3 regions of the Dialister pneumosintes genome follow, and region 1 is predicted to be linked to each of the others. Evidence: a T-box and tRNA genes for the amino acid it is inferred to sense, from the RefSeq annotation. Region 1 holds a T-box; the other regions hold tRNA genes.
What was found. The T-box of region 1 lies ahead of serS (serine--tRNA ligase). A T-box ahead of a tRNA ligase gene usually reads a tRNA of that ligase, here a tRNA-Ser.
Positions count from the first base shown of each region.

Region 2: it has a tRNA-Ser gene. The T-box ahead of serS (serine--tRNA ligase) is inferred to sense a tRNA for this amino acid. The anticodon was not compared.
Region 3: it has a tRNA-Ser gene. The T-box ahead of serS (serine--tRNA ligase) is inferred to sense a tRNA for this amino acid. The anticodon was not compared.

Region 1 covers NZ_CP017037.1:562,233-564,515, forward strand. The annotation lists gene serS (serine--tRNA ligase) at 1-1,108, opposite strand, end outside; T-box leader at 1,160-1,348, opposite strand; gene rsmA (16S rRNA (adenine(1518)-N(6)/adenine(1519)-N(6))-dimethyltransferase RsmA) at 1,392-2,255, opposite strand; gene rnmV (ribonuclease M5) at 2,248-2,283, opposite strand, start outside.
Region 2 covers NZ_CP017037.1:184,430-186,712, forward strand. The annotation lists gene BCB69_RS06390 (hypothetical protein) at 37-216, shown strand; tRNA gene BCB69_RS00980 (tRNA-Ser) at 722-811, shown strand; gene BCB69_RS00985 (YitT family protein) at 880-1,758, shown strand; gene tig (trigger factor) at 1,911-2,283, shown strand, end outside.
Region 3 covers NZ_CP017037.1:867,770-870,052, reverse strand. The annotation lists gene BCB69_RS04285 (Na+/H+ antiporter NhaC family protein) at 1-1,052, shown strand, start outside; tRNA gene BCB69_RS04280 (tRNA-Ser) at 1,140-1,232, shown strand; gene potE (putrescine-ornithine antiporter) at 1,272-2,283, opposite strand, start outside.

The DNA of each region.
Region 1 (2,283 bases):
CACGACGGAATCTTATATTAGCTCTACGAGCTTGGAAATCTAAACAGTTTGAACAAGATGAAATTTCTCTATATTTGTCCTGTGCAGGCATCCAAACTTCAATATCATAAGTTTTAGCAGAAGAAAAGCCTATATCTCCGGAACAAAGGCAAACAACACGATATGGTAATTCTAATCGTTGTAATACACGTTCTGCTTCCGCTGTTAAAGATTCTAGCTCATCCCAACTTTCTTCCGGTATACAATATTTAACCATTTCCACCTTATGAAATTGATGTTGACGAATAAGTCCTCTTGTATCTTTGCCAGCAGATCCTGCTTCTTTTCTAAAACAAGGTGTCAGTGCCGCCATATGTACAGGTAATATATTCGCATCTAATATCTCATCTGCAAAATAATTAGTTAAAGGAACTTCAGCAGTAGGTGTCATGTACATATCTTCACCTTCCACTTTATACATATCATCTGCAAATTTAGGTAATTGCCCTGTACCTTGCATAGAAGATGCATTAATAAGATATGGAGATATTACTTCTGTATAATCACTTTCTTCTGTATGCATATCCAGCATTAAGCTATATACAGCGCGTTCAAGTTTTGCTGCCATATCTAAATAAAAGCAGAAACGTGCTCCGGATACTTTCCCTGCGCGTTCAGAATCAAGTATACCTAAATCATTCCCTAATTCATAATGAGCTTTTATCGGAAAATTAAAAGTTCTAGGTGTTCCCCATTTGCGTACTTCCGGATTTTCGCTATCATCTTTACCTAATGGAACACTACTATCAATCATATTGGGTAAATGAAGTAAATCTATGTTTAATTCTTCTTCAACTTGTTTTAACGTGTAATCTATTTCAGAAATCTTTTCTCCTAATTCTTTCATTTCTTTTATAACTATTTGCACATCTTTGCCATTTTTCTTAGCTTCTGCAATTTTTTTAGAAGTTGCATTTTTTTCACTTTTAAGTAATTCTGTCTGTGCTAAAAGTGCTCTACGTTTTTGATCTAATTCAATAACTTTATCCAAGTCAAAAGAATTATGTCTGTGAATTAAATTTTGTTTTACTTTGTCTACATGTTCTCTAATAAATTTAATATCTAACATTAAAATCACCTCTTAAAACAATATAATTAAAAATAAAAAAGACTTCTATCCCCATGGGACGAAGTCAATCGCGGTACCACCCAAATTGCATAAAGCCAGCTCTGTGTACTATAACGGGTACCCCGTTCGATTCTTCATCGACTACTCCTGAGTGGAACTCTATTAAATCATGTAAACTTACACCAACCGTTTACTCTCTGCTTATAATTTAAATAGATTAGTCTCAATCATTGTATTAAAAAAATTATACACTTCTTCTTTGCTTTTGTAAAGATAATGTAATTTACGATTTTTCATGAATAAGGTCATACCATGCATCAGCTAATAGCCCAAACTCTTGCATAGAAAATGTTTCACCACGTCGCGTACCATCTATTTGAGTCCGTCTTAAAATCTCATCAATCATAGTTTTATTAATACCACCTGCTTTCAAAGCATTGGTAAACACTTTTCTACGTTGTCCAAAAGCTATTTTTACCATACTAAAAAATAATTTCTTATCTTTTACTTTAACCGCCGGTTCTTTCCGTTTTTTTAATTTTAATACAGTTGACATAACAGCCGGTTTCGGGATAAAGGAAGAAGGAGGTACATCCATAACAATTTCAGCTGTACAATAAAATTGAATCGCCAATGTTAATGCACCATAATCTTTTGTTCCTGGTGATGCCATAATACGTGCAGCCACCTCTTTTTGTATCATAAATACAAAAAGAGAAATAGGAAGTTCTGTCTGTATTAAATAGATGAGTATCGGTGTAGTAATATAATACGGTAAATTAGCCGCTATTTTCCAAATTTTCCCTTGCATTAATTCATATAAATTCAATTTTAAAATATCTTCATAAATAATATTTATATTTTCATAAGGTTCTAATGTATGCAAAAGAACTTTTTCTAAACTTTTATCTATTTCTACTGCAGTAACAGCTGCTCCGGTTCTAGCTAGGGCTTGTGTTAATATACCAATACCCGGTCCAATTTCTAAAACACAACTTTCTTCCGTAAGCTCTGCTGCTTCTGCAATAGCCTTAACAACATCCGCTCTTACTAAAAAATTTTGCCCCAGTCTATGTTTAGCATGAATGTTAAAACGTTTTAAAATATATGAAATTACCTTTTTATCTGCAAGTTCTACTTCAAACATGAATTTCCTCCATAGCAGCTATTACTTT
Region 2 (2,283 bases), 380 kb from region 1:
AAGATGGATTTTGTATGAATAAATGTATTTATAGATATGCGTATTAATGTAACAGCAATAAGCATTAAAATAGCAATAGATAAAGCTGTTTGTGAACAATTGGGAATACTAGTGTTTATTGTTATGTATGGGGCATGTGTAAATACAAAAAATATAAATACAATGCCTAACGCTTCCATATCAGAAGCTAGAAATGAAGAAATTGAAATTTCATAAGAAGGAAATGCTTTTTTTATAAAATACCCTAATAAGCTTGTAATAAATAAAATGAATATGAATAGAAATGTACTTCTTATCTCCTTTATAGGAGTGTATCGGTATAAACATAAAAAAGTAAATAAAGGGATGGCAACATATGAAGAAATAATATTATAAGTGCGTATATCTAAAGAAAAATATTTATCGAGAAGATATCCTATCATTATGAATAATAATAAAGGGAATACATCATAATAAATAACTAATATATAGTCCATGGAAATCTCCTTGTTTGATTATGTACCTGTATATATGTATAAGTATAGTATAACTTCTAAAAGAGGTAAATCTTTATAATTTATTAACAAGATTATTTAACGAGAGATTACCTGATGACTATTTTGATTACATTTAGGTTTACTTATAACATGAAAGTTGATGGGTAGATAACCATATTTCATGAATAAAAATATAAAGTACATTGACAGTTTTTGTTTTATTTTATAAAATATTAAAAGTTTATGGAGGGGTGTCCGAGTGGTTGAAGGAGGCGGTCTTGAAAACCGTTAACCTTTCGCGAGGTTCATGGGTTCGAATCCCATTCCCTCCGCCATAAAAGCACTGCATAACGGCAGTGCTTTTTATATATTTAATTAAAACTTGTATCGCTTTGGAGGAATTATGACCGAAATAATAAGAAAACTTTCCTTTAAAAAGTTGATTTTAAATTTTATAGGATTAACTCTTGGGGCTATGATTTATTCTGCCGGGCTACATTTATTTTTAGTTCCTAATAATATCATTGATGGTGGGGTTGTTGGTATTAGTCTTATTTTATCGGAGTTAACTAAAATTTCTTTTTCTTTTTGGGTAGTTATTTTAAATATTCCATTCTTTTATTTAGGGTATAAACGCTTAGGGAAAAGCTTAGCTGTTTTTGCTACGGTAGCAGTTGTTATTTTATCTTTCTGGACACATTGGTTTGAAACATGGCAGCCAATAACTACAGATCCTTTTTTAGCAACTATATTTGGTGGTGTAATTATCGGAATCGGGGTTGGGTTAGTTATACGGAGTGGAGGTTCTTTAGATGGAACCGAAATAGTAGCCATTTGGTTGGATAGAAAAATTTCTTTTTCTGTAGGAGAAATTGTATTATTTTTTAATATTTTTATTCTAGGAAGCGCAGGATTTGTATTTAATTGGAATAGTGCGATGTATTCTTTAGTTGCTTATTTTATTTGTTCTAAAGTAATAGATATAGTTACGGTCGGATTAGATGAATCTAAAGGAGTTCTTGTTGTTACTAATTATGGAGATGAAGTATCTGATGCATTAAATCATATGGGAAGATCTGTTACGATTCTTTACGGACAAGGCGGCTATCTTAAAAATGAAAAGAAAGTGCTATATCTTGTAGTAAGTCGATTAGAAGTAACTGCATTAAAGCAAGTAGTACATTCTATTGATGAACAAGCTTTCATTTCTGTTTTTGATGTGAGTGAAGTACATGGCGGTTTTACTAAAAAGAGGCAATTTATTTCCAATGATGATGGATAAAGGAATCGAACTCATTACTTGAAATCTATTCACTGTAGAAGCGTTTTGTTTGTGCTTTTATCGAATATATGCTATCATATATGATGCAATTTGTTTATGAAAATGAAAAAGGTATCATTGTTGGTATAACCAACTTAAGGAGGAGTCAATAAATGAATGTAAAGGTAGAGAATTTGGATCAGCATAAAGTAAAGGTAACTGTCGAAGTACCGGCTGATGACGTAGTGAAGGGCTTTAAACAAGCTGTTTCTCGTTTTGCAAATCAAGTCAAGTTAAAAGGTTTCCGCAAAGGTAAAGCACCACGTAAAGTGATTGAAATGTATCTTGGAAAAGAAGCTATTGAAGGCGAAGCAAAAGAAATCGTATTCAATCGTGCATTGGATCAGGCACTTCGTGATGAAAAGTTAGTTCCTGTTACTCAACCGGAAGTAAATGCTGAATCTTTTGATGAACAAAACGGCTCTACATTTACCGCTACATTTATTAAACGTCCGGAAGTAAAATTAGGAGCGTATACTGATTTGG
Region 3 (2,283 bases), 310 kb from region 1:
TGGTTGTTGCTGCTATGGGCGGTCGCGACTCTGTTGTAAATCTAGGGATAAGTCTTGTTCCGGTAGAATATTTAGTGGTAGGAATTTTTATTATTTCTGCTTTTATGGGGACGGCAACAGGTACATCCATGGGAACCATTGCGTCTATTGTACCTATTGCAGCAGGGATTGCTGTTAAAAGTGGGGTCTCGGAAGCTTTTATGGTAGCAGCTTGTGTAGGTGGGGCGATGTTTGGAGATAACTTATCTATGATTTCAGACACGACTATAGCGGCAACTAAAACACAAGGGTGTGAACTGAGAGATAAGTTTAAAGTGAATTTTAAAATTGCATTACCGGCAGCTATTATTACTATATTATTGCTATTCTTTTTCGGTCAGCCGGAAGCTACTGTAACTATAGGAAATTTAGATTATAATTTAATAACAATTATTCCATATATTGCCGTTTTTGGACTAGCACTTTTAGGAGTCAATGTATTTCTGGTACTTGTTTCAGGAATTGCTTTGGCAGGGGCTATCGGAATTATAGGATTTGATATGACTATCATTTCTTTTGCACAGAATATTTGGGATGGATTTACAGCAATGAATGAAGCTTTCTTTTTAGCACTTTTCTGTGGCGGAATTTCTGAAATGATTGCTTATTATGGCGGTATTCAATGGTTGATTACGAAATTAAATCATATGATAAAAGGAACTAAATCTGCTCAGTTATGTATTGCCTTTTTAGTTTCCTTAGTAGACTGTGCAACAGCTAATAATACCGTAGCAATTATTATTAGCGGGGGAGTTGTGAAAGATATCAGCAATGCTTATGATATAGATTCTAGAGTAACAGCATCTTTACTTGATGTATTTTCTTGTGTTTTACAAGGGATTATTCCTTATGGTGCACAACTTTTGACCGCATCGGCATTAGCAACAAAAAATGGAATATTATTGAGCTCTATCGAAATTATCCCTTATATGTGGTATTGTTGGTTATTAGGAATATTTGGTATACTTTCTATTTTTATACCTTTTGCTAAATTACCGATTAAAAAGAATTAAGATAGAAAAGAAGAGTGAGGAAGTCTTAATTTTATTCTTGACAGTTAGTTGATTTCATAGTATTCTTTTATAAGTCAGCTAACATATGGAGCGGTACTCAAGAGGCTGAAGAGGACGGTTTGCTAAATCGTTAGACGGGCTTATACCCGTGCAAGGGTTCGAATCCCTTTCGCTCCGCCAAATAAAAAAACACCGATTATCGGTGTTTTTTTATTTGCATTAATTCGTAGATTTGTTAGTAAATCCATATAGAGTCCAACCGAACATGGTAAGCAAAGAGCCATATGTCATTGCTTCTAACCCTGAACTGTAACAAGCATAGAAACAATAAATAGAAGCAATGAAGCCAATCATGTTAGCTGTTCGAGTTTCTGCGTAATTACGGTTAGCCTGTTCCATGATGGTAGGAATGGTAGGAAGAGAAGCTAAGGCTAAAAAGAAAGGAACCAGGTTTGTTACTACAGTAAGATTTAAAAGTAACATAAACTGTTCACTTAATTTAGGAGACATAGTCATAAGTCCAAGCAATGTTTGAATTATAGTAACGGCAATAATACCTTTTACCGGAACATCTTTTGTGTTGGTTTCACCTAATAGTTTAGGGAAGTACCCGTTTATAGCAGAATCTTTATTTACATTTCCCATAGTAAATTGCCATCCGATAAGGGATCCTAAACAAGCAATAATAAACATGGCATTTACAATTTGACCAATCATAGGGTTAAGCATTTTGGTAAAAACCAGTCCGAAAGGGGCTGTACTTGCTGCTAATTCTGCGTTGGGGACAATACCAAAAATTAAATTAGTAGAAAGAATATATATAATGGCAGCAAGTGTAGTTCCACCTAATACCGCTAAAGGAACATTTTTCTCGGGATTTTCTACAGCATCTACATTAGCACAAGCGGACTCCATACCTAATAAACCCCAAATGGTAACTGCAATAGATTGTGTAATGGCAGAACCGGTAGATAGATCATTTACATTCCAGTTTTCTACATATAATGGGAATGAAAAATAGAATCTACCAATAAGAAGTAAGGATGCAATAGGAATTAAAATACCCCATACGGCATTTCCTGCGATAATTCCGGTAAGTTTAGCTCCTCCTAAGCTTCCTAAATCTGCAAGCCATAAAATGGCGATGGTTGCACAAGCCATCATAAGTGGTGTTAATTGAATGTGTAGAAATTCTGCTGCATATCCAACAACGGAAAGAGAAATAGCTACA